DNA from 2 places in the Pseudarthrobacter sp. TE3704 genome. Region 2 is predicted to be linked to the other one. Evidence: riboswitches for the same ligand, from Rfam matches in the RefSeq annotation. Region 2 holds a riboswitch; the other holds the start of a gene.
The links. Region 2 has a riboswitch for S-adenosylmethionine ahead of metX (homoserine O-acetyltransferase MetX). Riboswitches for the same ligand answer to the same signal wherever they lie in the genome.

Region 1 (7,648 bases), on a different contig from region 2:
CCTTTCCAATGCCGGGCCGTTCCTCGCGGCCGCACTGGCATCGGGCGGAACGGTCCGGATCCCGGGCTGGCCTGAGCAGACGCAGCAGGTGGGTGACCTCTGGCGCAGCATCCTGGCCGAGATGGGTGCGGACGTGACGCTTTCGGACGGCGTCCTGACGGTCACCGGTGGTCCGGAGATCAAGGGCGCTGACTTTGCGGATACCAGCGAGCTGGCGCCGACGGTGGCGGCACTGTGCGCCCTGGCCACCGGCCCCTCCCGGCTCAGCGGCATTGCCCACCTGCGCGGACACGAGACGGACCGCCTGGCCGCGCTGGTGACAGAGATTAACCGCCTTGGCGGTGACGCCGAGGAGACCAGCGACGGCCTGGTCATCCGCCCTGCACGGCTGCACGCCGGCGTCGTCCACAGCTATGCGGACCACCGCATGGCTACCGCCGGGGCCATCCTGGGCCTGGCTGTCGACGGCGTCCAGGTGGAGGATATCGCCACCACGGCGAAGACGATGCCTGATTTCCCGCGGCTGTGGGCGGACATGCTTGCCCAGGGCGGCGCATCCGAAAGGGAGGCCGACGCCGGGGCGGAAGGTTCCAGCGGTGGCGCGGCGAACTGACTCGTGGGACGAATCGGACGTCCGGATCCGGCCCAGCAAGAAGGGCTCCCGGCCCCGCACGAAGGACCGGCCCAGCCACGACGACGCCGTCACGGGCCGCATCATCACCGTTGACCGGGGCCGCTACACCGCCGTGGTGGGCGAAGATTCCGGCAACGAACGCACGGTAATTGCCGCGCGGGCCCGCGAGCTGCGGCGCTCCCCCGTGGTGGCCGGTGACTTCGTTTCACTGGTGGGGGACGTATCAGGCGAACCCGATACTTTGGCCCGGCTGGTGAAAATCCAGGACCGGAAGACCCTCCTGCGGCGCAGCGCCGATGACACCGACCCTGTGGAGCGCGCGGTGGTCGCCAACGCGGACCAGCTGGTGATCGTGGTGGCGGCAGCCAACCCCGAGCCGCGGACCGGCTTCATCGACCGGGCGCTGGTGGCAGCATACGACGCCGGCATCGAGCCGATCCTGCTCGTCACCAAGGCCGACGTCAAGGACCCGGCGGAGCTGCTGTCCAACTACACGCACCTGGACTTCCCGGTGATCATCAGCCGTACCGCCGATATGAAGGCGTCCGGCATCGATGCGCGGTCCGACGACGGGCTGTCCGCCCGGCTGGACAGCGCGGCGGTCGCCGAACTCAGGGCCCACCTCGACGGGAAGGTCACGGTCATGCTGGGGCACTCCGGGGTCGGGAAGTCCACCATGGTCAACGCACTTACGGGTGCGGAAAGGGCCACCGGCGGAGTGAATGCCGTGACCGGGCGGGGCCGGCACACGTCGTCGTCGGCCCTGGCTTTGCGGCTTGCGGACGCACCTCCCGGCAGCTGGATCATCGACACCCCGGGCATCCGGTCCTTCGGACTGGCGCACGTGGATCCGGACCGGATCCTCCGGTCCTTCCCGGACCTTTCGCCGGGTATCGATGACTGTGAACGCGGCTGCAAGCACACTGCCACGGCAGTGGACTGCGGCCTGGATGCCTGGGTGGCCGGAGGCCATGCGGGTCCCACCGGCGAAGCCCGGCTTGCGTCCCTGCGCAGGCTCCTCGGAGCGGATCCCCGCATGGAAGCGCAGGAGACCAAGGAGCTCGGCAGCGTCAACTGACAACGCCGATCTCCCAGCAGAACCGCCCGCAGACGGTAGTTTGGAACCATGATCCAACCCGCCTCGAGCTACAACGATGACCTGCGCCTGGCCCATGTCCTGGCCGACTCCGTGGATGACCAGACCATGAGCCGCTTCAAGGCACTGGACCTCCACGTGGAGACCAAGCCTGACCTGACGCCGGTCACCGATGCGGACAAGGCAGCGGAGGAAGCCATCCGCGGCCAACTCTCCCGCTCCCGTCCACGGGACGCAGTACTCGGTGAGGAGTTTGGCAGCACCGGCCACGGCTCGCGCAGGTGGATCATCGATCCCATCGACGGCACCAAGAATTTTGTCCGCGGCGTGCCCGTGTGGGCCACCCTTATTGCCCTCGTTGATGAGGGCGAGCCGGTAGTCGGCGTGGTCAGTGCCCCGGCACTGGGCAAGCGATGGTGGGCGGCCAAGGGCATGGGCGCCTACATGGGCCGTTCACTTGCCGCGGCCACCCGGCTGCGGGTGTCTGACGTCTCCAGCCTGTCCGACGCGTCACTGTCATATTCCAGCCTCGGCGGATGGAAGGAACGCGGAAACCTTGACGAGTTCCTTGGCCTTACCGAGGACGTCTGGCGGACCCGCGCCTTTGGCGACTTCTGGTCCTACTGCATGGTGGCAGAAGGGTCGGTGGACATCGCCTGCGAACCCGAGCTCAACCTCTACGACATGGCGGCCCTGGTACCGATCGTGGTGGAGGCGGGCGGCCGTTTTACGTCACTGGAGGGCGAGGACGGCCCGTTCGGCGGCAACGCCCTGGCCACCAACTCCATCCTGCACTCCGAGGTGCTGCAGCGGTTGAACCCGGGGCTCGACGACCTTCTCTGACTCCGGCCCCAACCCCACCTGACCGAAGAATCGACGGCGGGCGCCCCCGAAAGGAGGCGTCCGCCGTCGTTTTCTTCGGCTAAAGACGCCTTTCACGCCGGCGCGTAACAAAAGCCTTAACATTTGCGCCGGCTTCAAACCTGGGCGCCCCATGTTCTACGCTCTTAACCAGGTCACGAGTGCCAGCGCAAAACCCCGGTTTGCTGGCCGGCAACCCTCCATTCGCGGTGGGGTGCCCCGGGTGACGACCAGGCCGGTCCGGAGCGGATGCGGCAAGCGCGGATTCCTGTATTGCGGAGTCCTGTTCTGAAGTGAGGTCTCTGTGACAACTGCCACCGTCTCCCCCAACGCCGCCATCACCACCGAAGCTGCGACCGTTTTCGATGCGCGCAAGGCGATCGCCGGCCGCCCCCTCGCCGCCGTCACCGGCGCGGAAATCCAGGCGCCGCTGATCGCCGGCGGGCATGTCCGTTACGCCAACCTCGACTACGGCGCATCTGCCCCCGCCCTCTCGGTGGTGTCCGCCTACCTCAACGAGATCCTGCCGTACTACGCCAGCGTCCACCGCGGCGCCGGGTACGCGTCGCAAATCAGCACCTCCGTGTACGAGAACGCCCGCAGCATCGTCCGCGATTTCGTGGGCGGCCGGGCGGACGATTCCGTTATCTTCACCAGGAACACCACGGACTCCCTCAACCTGCTGGCCGGCTGCCTGCCCGTCGCTGACGGACGCCATGCCGGTGACGTCCTATACCTGGACATCGAGCACCACGCCAACCTGCTGCCCTGGCAGGGAGTACCCCACCGCAGCATCGTTGCCGCCGACACCATCGCGGGAACCATCGAAGCCGTCCGCGCTGAACTCGAGCAGGGCGGCGTGAGCCTGCTGGCAATCACCGGCGCCTCCAACGTCACCGGCGAGATCCTTCCCGTCCGCGCCCTGGCAACGCTCGCCCACCAGCACGGCGCACGGATCGTGGTGGATGCCGCCCAGCTGGCGCCGCACCGCCGCATTGACATCAGCGCGGACGACGTCGACTACGTCGCGTTCTCCGGTCACAAGCTTTACGCGCCCTTCGGCGCCGGCGTCCTGGTGGGACGCCCTGACTGGCTCGACGCCGGTGTTCCACACCTCGCCGGCGGCGGCGCCGTCAAGGAAGCAAGGCTCGACGGCGTCAGCTGGGCAACAGGCCCGGCCCGCCACGAGGGCGGCTCCCCCAACGTCCTGGGCGCGGCCACCCTTGCCCGCGCCACCCAGGTCATCGCCGGGTTGGACCAGGACCGCTGGCACGCGCACGAGTCCGCCATCCGCTCGTTCCTGGTGGAAGGTCTGCAGGACATCGAGGGCGTCACGGTCCACCAGATCTTCAAGGACACCAACGCGGACACGGACACCATTGGCGTGGTCAACTTTTCCGTCGAGGGGTACGACGCAGGGCTCGTTGCCGCGTACCTTTCCGCTGAGCACGGGGTGGGGCTGCGGGACGGGCGCTTCTGCGCACATCCGCTGCTGAAGCGGCTGGGGCTTCCCTCCGGCTCCCTTCGTGCCAGCTTCGGCCTCGGTTCCCGGCTCGAGGATGCCGAACGGCTCCTGGCAGGCATCGCCAAACTTCGCCGCGACGGGCTGGGCTGGGACTATGTGGTGGATGCCGGCCGCTGGGTTCCCGCGAACGACACGCGCACCTACCCGCACTGGGCTCCAAACACACCGGGAACCGCGGGGGCTGCTCCCTGCCTCGACGACTGACCCTCGCCGGCGGCTGAACGGCCGTGCCCTGCTGTTGGACCCGGATGCGGTAAATTCGGAGGATACCGCAGGGCATTACTGAAGGAGGCCGCACGTGGTTCGGGGTGGCCCCAGGCTTGATCATGGGCGGCGCCGGGAGCTCGGCCAGAGCTTCCAGGACGGCGGCAAGCATTACCAGCGGGTCCGGCCCGGGTATCCTGCGGAATCGGCGCAATGGCTCGTTCCTGCCGGGGCCCGCGATGCACTGGACGTTGGCGCCGGCACCGGCAAATTCACCGAACTCCTGCTGGCTGCTGGGCTGGCGGTGACCGCCGTCGATCCATCCGCAGACATGCTCGAACAGCTGACTGCGCACTATCCGGACGCCACGGCTGTCCTGGGCACCGCCGAGGCGACGGACCTGCCGGCGGCGGCGTTCGACGTCGTCACCGTTGCCCAGGCCTGGCACTGGTGCGATGCCCTCGCGGCGAGCACGGAACTGGCCCGTGTGCTCCGCCCGCACGGAACGCTCGGGCTGGTCTGGAACCAGCTGGACACATCCGTCCCGTGGGTGCACCGGCTCTCCCGCATCATGCATGCGGGGGACGTGTACAAGCCGGACCACCGGCCTGTGGTGGGCCCCCAATTCCAACACCTTGAAGGCCACGTGACGCACTGGCAGGACCTTGTCAGCACCAGGGACCTGATGGAGCTCACGAAATCCCGCAGCTACTACCTTCGTGCCGGGGAAGCCACCCGGGCCAAGGTCCTCGCGAACCTTGACTGGTACCTGCATGAGCACCTGGGCCATGCCGACGGCGAGGACCTGGAATTGCCGTACCTGACCCTGTCGTGGCGGGCCGTCAAAGCATGACGAACGTCGCCGTTGCGGTCCACCGGCACCCGGTAGGCTTGGTCCTGTGAAGACCAGCGCGCCCTCCTCCTCCATCGAGGACTACGTCAAGGTCATCTACTCATTCACTGAATGGCAGGACAAGCCCATCACGTCCTCGCAGCTTGCCCAGCGGCTGGGGGTGGCCAACTCCTCGGTGTCGGAGATGGTCCGCAAGCTCAAGGACCAGGGCCTTGTTGACCACAAACCGTACAGTGCCATCACGCTGACCGATACCGGCCTGCGGCTGGCCTTGTCCATGGTGCGGCGCCACCGCCTGATCGAAACGTACCTGGTGCAGCAGCTGGGTTACAGCTGGGACGAAGTCCACGATGAAGCCGAACTGCTGGAGCACGCCGTCTCTGACACCTTCATTCAGCGGGTCGCCGCCAAGCTGGGCGACCCCAGCCGCGATCCGCACGGCGACCCGATTCCCACTGCCGACGGCAAGGTTCTGATGCCCCGGGCCCATTTGATGGGTGAGCTGGACAAGGGCCATACGGGCAGGATCACCCGGATCAGCGACGATAACCCGGATCTGCTCCGCTATCTGTCCGCCGAGGAGATAGACCTCGACGCCGAGGTGGAGGTGGTGGGCCGCCGGCCGTTCGGCGGAGCGCTGGTGGTGCGCATCCGCAACTCCGGCCGGACCCGGGACTACGATCTGGCCGACGAGATTACCTCGGCCCTGTGGGTCCACAGTGACCATCCGCATCCTGGCTGCATCCTGGCGGACGGCTGAGATGCAACCGGCAGGATGAGTTCTTCCGGAATGCCGTCTGCGCGGGCCTGGCTTGCGGTGGCCGCCGGTGGCCTGGTTGGCAGTGAACTCCGCTACGGCCTGGGGCTGGCCTTTCCCGACCATCCCGGATCAATCCCCTGGGCGACTCTCTGGATCAACGTCACCGGAAGCTTTGTGCTGGCGGCGTTAACGACGGCCTGGATAGCCCGGCCGGGGACAGCGTTCTGGCTGCGCGCAGGGCTGGGGCCCGGACTGCTGGGCTCCTTCACCACGTTTTCTGCGGTGGTGTTCGCGGTGGATCAACTGGCCCGGGCAGGCCAGCATTCCGTCTGGGTTGCCTACCTGGCGCTCTCAGTGCTCCTCGGACTGGGGGCTGCCGGCCTCGGGTGGCGTATGGGCAGGTTGCTCCCCCGTACAGCGGAGGCTGACGCTGTGGGCGGCAGGCCATGACCGCTGCCGCGCTGGTGGGGGTTTTCGGCGTCCTGGGCTCACTGCTGCGCTTTGCCATCGACAGCTGGTTCGCGCATCACCTTTCCACCCGCAGCGTCCGGACGGCGGGAGGGCAGGAAAAACTACACTGGCCATGGGCCACGCTGCTGGTGAACGTGCTGGGCTGCCTCATCATCGGGGTGTCCTTTGGCCTGAGCCGGCGGCTGGGACTGCCGGACGAGTGGCATGCCGGACTTGCCGCGGGGCTGGCCGGAGGCCTGACAACCTTCAGTTCGTGGACCACCGCCACCGTGCGGCTGCTGAGTGAAGCACGCTTCGGTTCCGCAGTCTTCAACATCGCTGCAAACCTGGCGCTGGGCTTCGCCGCTGCAGCGGCGGGCATCGGGCTGACAGCCTAGCCTGGCTGCCGGAGGAGCAGCCGATTTGGCGGCCTCCCGTATCGTGGATTCTGATGATCAGCAGACGTGACGCGGCAATTGCCCTGGATGTACCAATGGAAATGGCCCAACGCCATGGCCTTCCGAAGTGGATGACGGAGGCAGAACTGGGCGAAATCCTGGATAATCCGCCGCCGTGGCTGGTCCAGTCCCGTGCCAACCGGACGGGAAAGCGTCCGGTTTGGGTCCATCTGGAATGCGTCGTCTGCGGCTACGAGGAGGCGGCCCGCCCCAAGAAGTGGTGGCCGGACTTCACCTACGTCGTGTGCGGCCATCACGCACCTGCTGACGTGCCACCCGTCCAGGCCGGCTTCATTCGAAGCGAGTTCGACGGCGTCGGCACGCGGTTTGTAGGCATCGCGGACGTTGCGGCGCCGGACCACCACTAGGAACTTCCCGGGCGGCTCAGTTGCCGTTGCTGGACATCTCCTCGGGAACTGCCACCAGGTGGAGCTCCGCGCCGTCCCGCAGCACTGCAACATCGAGCGGCTCGCCGATGGCGTCAGAAAAAAGCAGCCGCTGCAGGCTCTCGGCATCGCTGACAGGGCGTCCGCCGGCTGTCAGGAGGATGTCCCCGGCTGTAAGGCCTGCCTTGTCTGCCGGTGATCCCGGCAGTACCTCAACTACGCGCAGGCCTTCCCGCTGGCCAGTCCTGATGACCGCGCTGGGGTTGAGCCTCATCGGCGTGCTGACCAGGCCAAGATAGGCCCGCCTGACACGGCCGTCGGACAGCAGGGCGGAGATAATCCGGCGGGTGGTTGCGTTGATGGGAACCGCCAGGCCCAATCCTGCTCCAGCCACTGCGGTGTTGATGCCAACGATCCTGCT
Region 2 (7,648 bases):
AGACGCGGTGGAGCAACGGATTGCCAGCCTCGAAGGCGGCCTGGCAGCTCTGCTGCTCAGCTCCGGACAGGCAGCGGAGACCTTCGCTGTCCTGAACATCGCCGAGGCCGGCGACCATATTGTCGCCAGCCCCAGCCTTTACGGCGGTACCTACAACCTCTTCGCCCACACCCTCAAAAAGTTCGGCATCGCCGTCACCTTCGTTGCCGACCCGGACAACCTGGACCAGTGGCGCGCCGCCGTGCAGCCCAACACCAAGCTCTTCTTTGCCGAGGTGGTCTCCAACCCCCGGCAGGATGTCCTGGACATCGAAGGCGTATCCCAGGCCGCCCACGAGGCAGGCGTACCCCTGATCGTGGACAACACGCTGTCCACGCCGTACCTGATCCGCCCGCTGGAGTGGGGCGCGGACATCGTGGTCCACTCGGCCACGAAGTACCTGGGTGGCCACGGCGCGGCCATCGCCGGCGTCATCGTGGACTCGGGCAAGTTCGACTTCAGCAAGGACCCGGAGAGGTTCCCCGGCTTCAACACCCCGGACCCCACCTACAACGGGCTGGTCTACGGCCGTGACCTCGGGGAGGGCGGCGCTTTGGGCTCCAATCTGTCCTACATCCTTAAGGCACGCGTCCAGCTCCTGCGGGACCTGGGCTCCGCTGTTTCGCCGTTCAACGCGTTCCTGATTTCGCAGGGCCTGGAGACGCTGAGCCTGCGGGTGGAACGCCACGTGGCCAACGCCGCGGAGGTTGCCCGCTGGCTGGAAGCGCGTGACGACGTCGAATCCGTCGCCTACGCGGGCCTGCCCTCGAGCCCCTGGCACGAGCGTGGCCGCAAGTACGGACCCAAGGGCACCGGTGCCATTGTGTCCTTCAACCTGGCCGGCGGTGCCGAGGCCGGCAAACGGTTCGTGGACGCCCTGGAGCTGCACTCGCACGTGGCCAACATCGGGGACGTCAGGTCCCTGGTCATCCACCCTGCGTCCACCACCCACAGCCAGCTCTCCCCGGAGCAGCAGGCCGTGGCCGGCGTGACCCCCGGGCTGGTCCGCCTGTCGGTGGGCATTGAGCACATCGACGACATCCTGGCCGACCTCGAGGCCGGCTTCCGTGCAGCAAAGGCGGCGTCGGGCGCCTGACCAGGATCAAGGCCCGACGGCGGCCGGAACGTCAGGCGGGCAGGCAGCCTCCACAGCAAACAGGCAGCCAGGGCCGGCGTGCCCGGGCCGGGGAAGTCACAACCAGTCACACTCTTGGCTTGGGATGGGTGGTGTTTCGTACACTCGAACCAGGTCATGAGTGCCAGTGACAGCCCCGGCTTGCTGGCCGGCAACCCTCCTTCCGCGGTGGGGTGCCCCGGGTGAAGACCTGGCCTGCCGGTCATTCGACGGCGGGCAAGCGCGTAGAAGAGGTCTTGCCATGACGGTTACCGTCACCCGTACCACCGTTCCCGAACACGGGATTGTCCGCTACGCCTCCATTGGAGGCCTGGAACTTGAGGCCGGCGGCTACCTTCCGGAGGTGACGCTCGCCTACGAAACCTGGGGCACCCTCAACGCGGACGGCAGCAACGCCATCCTGATCGAACATGCGCTCACCGGCAGCACCCACGTGACCCGGGGCGACACCGACGAGCCGGGCTGGTGGGAACAGCTGGCCGGACCCGGCGCGCCCGTGGATACAGACCGTTTCTTCGTTGTCTCCATCAACATCGTGGGCGGCTGCTACGGATCCACCGGCCCGTCCTCGCCTGCCCCCGACGGCAACCCCTGGGGTTCCCGCTTTCCCCTGGTCACACTGCGGGACAGCACCGTGGCGGAGGCCCGGCTGGCTGACCAGCTCGGCATCTCACACTGGTTTGCTGTCCTGGGCGGTTCCATGGGCGGGGCCCGCGCCCTCGAATGGGCTGTCACCTACCCGGAGCGCGTGCAGCGCTGTGCGGTCATCGCCGTAGGGGCCGCCAGCACGGCCGAACAGATCGCCTTCGCCCAGGCGCAGACCCTCGCCATCCGGCAGGACCCCAACTTCAACGGCGGCGATTATTACGGCGGCCCTTTCCCCGAGGCTGGACTGGCACTGGCACGGCGCATCGCACACATCACCTACCGCTCGGCCGCCGAGCTGGAAGGCAGGTTCGGCCGTGCCCCGCAGGCTCCCGAATCGCCGTTGCAGGGTGAGTGCCTGGCGGAACGCGGACGCTACCAAGTGGAGAGCTACCTTGACCACCAGGGCAACAAACTGGTGCAGCGGTTTGACGCCAACAGCTACATCGCCATCACCGAGGCGCTGATGAGCCATGACGTGTGCCGGGGGCGCGGCACGCTGGCCGAAACACTGGCCGCCAGCCAAGCCCGCTTCTTTGTTGCCGCCGTGGACTCCGACCGCCTGTACTTCCCGTCCCAGTCACGTGAGCTGGCCCGGGCGCTTCCGGGGGATGTGGACGTCCATCTGATCGAGGCGCCCATTGGCCACGACGGGTTCCTGACCGAAATCGGCCAGCTGGGACCGCAGCTCCAGAGGCATCTTTCCGCGTAGCACCACTCCCTCCTTTGCCCGGATGTGCGTTTATGCAGATGTGCTCTGCGAGATTCGCCGTTGAGCTGGGCTGACAGGCGGACCATACTCGATGGGACCCGGCGGTTCGTGTCCAAAATCACACGTACCGCCCCAATACGTCCCAGTGGTGTCGACGGCGACGCCGAAGGAGTAACAGATGAGCACGGAAAGCTCCGCCGCACGGCGGACCGAGGAAACCGACGTCAAGGCCTCAGGCCTGAAGAAAGTCGTCACGGCCTCCATGGCCGGCACCGTTGTGGAGTGGTACGAGTTCTTCCTCTATGCCTCCGCCGCCACCCTGGTGTTCGGCAAAATGTTCTTCCCCAATTCAGGGACCGAACTGGATGGCATCATCGCCGCCTTCGTCACCTACGCCGTAGGCTTCGTGGCGCGCCCCATCGGCGGCATCGTCTTTGGCCACTTCGGTGACAAATTCGGCCGCAAACAGCTGCTGCAGCTGAGCATCATCCTGGTGGGCGTGGCCACCTTCCTTATGGGATGCCTGCCCACGTTCGCCCAGATCGGTTACTGGGCCCCGGCCCTCCTGGTGTTCCTGCGCTTCGTGCAGGGCTTCGCCGTCGGCGGCGAGTGGGGCGGCGCCGTGCTGCTGGTCGCAGAGCACAGCCCCAGCAAGTCCCGCGGTTTCTGGTCCAGCTGGCCGCAGTCAGCAGTACCGATGGGCAACCTGCTGGCCACCGGCGTGCTGTTCACCCTTTCGGCCACGCTGTCCCAGGAAGCATTCCTGGGCTGGGGCTGGCGCGTCGCCTTCTGGCTCTCTGCGGTCATCGTGATCGTCGGCTACTACATCCGCACCAAGGTCCAGGACGCGCCGATCTTTCTCGAGGCCCGCAAGGAAGTCACCGTGGAGAAGAAGGGCTACGGCGTTGCCGAAGTCTTCCGCCGCTACCCGCGTGGTGTCTTTACCGCCATGGGTCTGCGTTTTGCCGAGAACATCCTGTACTACCTTGTGGTGACCTTCTCCATCACGTACCTCAAGGTTGTAGTCCAGACCGACACCTCCCGCATCCTCCTGCTTCTGCTCGTGGCGCACTTCATCCACTTCTGCGCCGTGCCGCTCGTCGGCAAAATGTCCGATGCGTTCGGCCGGCGCCCGGTCTACATGGCCGGCGCCATCCTCGGCGGCACCTGGGGCTTCTTCGCCTTCCCCATGATGGACACTGCCAATGACATCGTCATTCTGGCCGCCATCACCATCGGCCTGCTGTTCCACGCGCTGATGTACGCGGGCCAGCCGTCCATCATGGCCGAGATGTTCCCCACCCGCATGCGGTACTCGGGCGTTTCCCTGGGCTACCAGGTGACCTCCATCGTGGCCGGTTCACTGGCCCCGATCATCGCCACATCGCTGCTGAGCAGTTTCAAGTCCTCCACTCCGGTGGCGCTGTACCTGCTGGGAGCCTGCATCGTGACGGCGATCTCCGTGTTCTTCCTCAAGGAAACCCGCGGCATTTCGCTCCACGACGTGGACGCAGCCGATGCCCAGGGCACGGCCGACCTTCTCGCGGCCGGAAAGAAATAGGCAACGCCACCACAAAAGCCACACAGCATGCCAACTGCCCGGACCCGCGACCCCCGCAGGCCCGGGCAGTTGCGCGTCAGCACCTCGAGGAAGCAAGGATTTTTCATGAAGGCAGCCGTTCTTTACTCCACGGTCCCGTCCGCAACCAGCTACACCGAAGCGCACCCGCTTCAAGTGGAGGAGCTCGACCGGCCCGAACCCCGCGCCGGCGAGTTGGGCATCAACATCACCTATTCGAGCCTGTGCCACTCTGACCTGTCCGTGGTGGACGGTTCCCGCGTCAGGCCGCTCCCCATGGCGCTGGGGCACGAGGCTGTAGGACGCGTCGCCGCCGTGGGCCCCGGCGTCACCGATGTTTCCCCAGGGGACCACGTAGTCCTCGTCTTCGTCCCGAGCTGTGGTGGCTGCCGTGCGTGCCGGGCAGGCCGCCCGGCGCTCTGCCACCGCGCCGCCGACGTCAACGGGTCGGGGGACCTCCTCCATGGCGAAGCCCTGCTGCGGACACCTGCCGGGAAGCGCATCAACCACCATCTGGGGGTTTCGGCATTCGCCAATTACGCCGTGGTGGCCCGCGAATCAGTGGTGGTCATCGACGACGACGTCCCCGACACCGTTGCCGCAATGTTCGGTTGCGCCGTGCTCACCGGAATGGGGGCCGTCCTCAACACAGCGGCTGTGCAGCCCGGCCAGTCCGTAGCTGTCTTCGGGCTCGGTGCCGTGGGGCTCTCGGCCGTTATGGCCGCGGCGCTCGCCGGTGCCTCCTCCGTGATCGCCATCGATCCCAACGCCGCCAAGCACGGGCTCGCGCTGAAGTGCGGGGCAACGGCCGTAGGGACCCCGGATGACGCATCCCGCCTGATTGCCGACGCCTCCGGTGACGGTGTGGACACCGCCGTCGAAGCTGTGGGGTCTGCCCGGGTCATTGCCTCGTGCCTGGAGCACGTAACGCGCGGTGGCTCCGTAGTCTCCGTAGGGCTGCCGCATCCCACGGCGGAACTGACGGTGCCGGCGCTCCAGTTCGCTGGTGCGGGCAAACGGCTGCTGGGCTCGTACATGGGGGACGCCGTCCCGGGCCGGGACATCCCCCTCTACCTTGGCTACTGGCGGGAGGGCAGGCTTCCCGTTGAACTGCTGCACACCGACACCCGGCCGCTTGACCAGATCAACGAAGGCCTGGACGCACTCGCTGCGGGGCAGGTGGTGAGGCGGCTCTTCCAGGCCTGACAACTGCACCGGGTCCCAGGGACCAGGGTGCCAGGGCCTAGGCTGCCAGCAGATCCTGGCGGGCCGCCACTTCTTCCTTGAGGGCAGCAATCACGGCCTGCACCCGGGCGGAACGGAGCGATTCCGGCCGGGCCACCGCCCAGACGGGAATCTGGCGCTGGAAGGCGTCGGGGAGCACCGGAATGAACTCCGCGTTCTGCGCCACCATAAAGTTCGGGAGCAGCCCGATGCCGGCGCCACGGCGCACCGCCTCCACCTGGGCAAAGATGCTCGTCGCCTGGAAGCTGGATTTCGGCATCGGCAACTGCGAGGACCGGTGGCCCAGTTCGGCAACCTGCAGGGCGGACTCAACGTAGGAGACGAAGCCGTGCTGCCCCACGCCGTCGGGCGTTTCCGGCAAGCCCCGCTGCGCCGCGTACGCGGGACTGGCATAGAGCCGCAGGAAGTAGTTGGCCAGGAAGATGGCCTGCGCATTGCTCACATCCGTGCGGCCCACCACCACTTCAAGGTCCACGCCGGAGCGGTTCTGGCTGACCTTGCGCGTGGCGCTGAGCATCTCCACATTCAGCAACGGGTGCCGCTGCTGAAGGCGGACCAGGGCAGGAGTCACGAATTCGGCACCGAAACCGTCAGAGGTGCTGATGCGCACCATGCCGGACACGGCGTCCCGGTCCTGGCCCACAACGGCGGCCAGTGACCCCAGCGTTTCCTCGATCGTTTCCGCAGCCGCGACGGCCGAAGCGCCAAGCTCCGTCAGCTCCCACCCGTGCGGGCTGCGCTCCAGCGTCCTGCCGCCCAGTTGCTTGTCGAGGGCGAGGATCCGCCGCGAAATCGTGGTGTGCGTGGTGCCCATGGTTTCGGCGACCGCGTTGAAGCGTCCCAGCCTGGCCACAGTGAGCAGGATCAACAGGTCGTCCGGACTTGGAAGCCGCGCCACCGGGTGTCCCTTTCCTTCGTGTGCATCAGTGCACATACCGTCTGTGATTTTTCCCCTTGATTGCACTGTAGCAGGGTGTGATGGTGGACACAGACCTTCCGGCCGGTCCTGGCTGGAGGCACAGCAAAGGAGCTTATGCCATGGCAGTAGTCGGTTGGATCGGTTTGGGAAACATGGGCGGATCCATGTCGGGGAACCTCGCCAAGGCGGGCCACGACGTACGGGGATTCGACCTCAACCCCGCCGCCGTCGCCGCTGCCGAGGCCGGCGGTGTGAAGCCGGCAGGGAGCATCGCCGAGGCGGTGGCGGGCGCCGATGTTGTGTTCACCATGCTTCCGAAGGGCGAACATGCCAAGGCCGTCTACCTCGGTGCGGACGGCGTGCTGGCACATGCGGAAACACGCACGCTCCTGGTGGATTCCTCAACCATCGATATCGCCGCTGCCAGTGAACTGCACGACGCCGCCGCTGCCGCCGGCTTCCGCTTCGTCGATGCCCCCGTCTCCGGCGGGATGAGTGGCGCCAAAGCAGGAACACTCACGTTTATGGTGGGCGGTGAAGCCGACGCAGTAGCGGATGCCACCCGCTACATCGGGCCGATGGCCACCAACATCATCTCCACCGGCGGGGCCACTACCGGCCAGGCGGCCAAGATCTGCAACAACCTGATGCTCCTGATCAACCTGGCCTCCACCGCGGAGGGCGCAGTGCTCGCGGACCGGCTCGGACTCGACAAGAAGGTGTTCTGGGACATCGCCTCCGTGTCCTCCGGTGACAGCTGGGCCCTGCGCACCTGGTACCCCGTTCCCGGCGTGGTCCCCACCGCCGCATCCAACAACGACTTCGCGCCCACGTTCACCGCCGAGCTGGCGAACAAGGACATCGGCCTGGCCATCAGCGCTGCCGAGGACACCGGCACGCCGCTCGAAATCGGCAGGCATGTTCAGCAGCTGTACCAGCGCCTCATCGATGCGGGCGAGTCCGGCAAGGACTGCTCCATGATCATCAAGCTCGCCGACGGTTCCCTGGATTCAGCAAAGTAGAAGAGAGACTTTCATGCACACCATTCCGCATTACATCAACGGCAGCCGCGTTGCCGATGCCGAGCGCTTCGGCCCCGTGTTCAACCCGGCCACCGGAGAACAGGAAAAGCAGGTGGCGCTCGCTTCCGCTGCCCGGGTAGAGGAAGCCATCGCCGCCGCCACGGCAGCGCTGCCCGCCTGGCGGGCGACGAGCCTGGCGAAGCGGACCAACATCTTCTTCCGGGTCCGCGAAATCCTCACGCAGCGCAAGTCCGAGCTGGCCGCCATCCTGACCAGTGAGCACGGCAAAGTACTCTCCGACGCCGAAGGGGAGATTTCGCGCGGCCTCGAGAACATCGAGTTCGCCACCGGA

Region 1: linked by a shared signal. The riboswitch ahead of ACZ9BC_RS07615 (aminotransferase class V-fold PLP-dependent enzyme) and the one ahead of metX (homoserine O-acetyltransferase MetX) in region 2 are both predicted to bind S-adenosylmethionine.

Annotation. Positions count from the first base shown of each region.
Region 1 covers NZ_JBWCCJ010000002.1:776,303-783,950, forward strand. Annotated here, with positions in the region: gene aroA (3-phosphoshikimate 1-carboxyvinyltransferase) at 1-613, shown strand, start outside; gene rsgA (ribosome small subunit-dependent GTPase A) at 597-1,712, shown strand; gene hisN (histidinol-phosphatase) at 1,761-2,573, shown strand; SAM riboswitch class IV at 2,745-2,858, shown strand; gene ACZ9BC_RS07615 (aminotransferase class V-fold PLP-dependent enzyme) at 2,896-4,320, shown strand; gene ACZ9BC_RS07620 (class I SAM-dependent methyltransferase) at 4,415-5,173, shown strand; gene ACZ9BC_RS07625 (metal-dependent transcriptional regulator) at 5,220-5,933, shown strand; gene ACZ9BC_RS07630 (fluoride efflux transporter FluC) at 5,949-6,383, shown strand; gene ACZ9BC_RS07635 (fluoride efflux transporter FluC) at 6,380-6,781, shown strand; gene ACZ9BC_RS07640 (hypothetical protein) at 6,835-7,209, shown strand; gene ACZ9BC_RS07645 (S1C family serine protease) at 7,226-7,648, opposite strand, start outside.
Region 2 covers NZ_JBWCCJ010000006.1:164,155-171,802, reverse strand. Annotated here, with positions in the region: gene ACZ9BC_RS16995 (bifunctional o-acetylhomoserine/o-acetylserine sulfhydrylase) at 1-1,135, shown strand, start outside; SAM riboswitch class IV at 1,288-1,403, shown strand; gene metX (homoserine O-acetyltransferase MetX) at 1,416-2,531, shown strand; gene ACZ9BC_RS16985 (MFS transporter) at 2,710-4,092, shown strand; gene ACZ9BC_RS16980 (alcohol dehydrogenase catalytic domain-containing protein) at 4,198-5,316, shown strand; gene ACZ9BC_RS16975 (LysR family transcriptional regulator) at 5,354-6,253, opposite strand; gene mmsB (3-hydroxyisobutyrate dehydrogenase) at 6,394-7,296, shown strand; gene ACZ9BC_RS16965 (CoA-acylating methylmalonate-semialdehyde dehydrogenase) at 7,310-7,648, shown strand, end outside.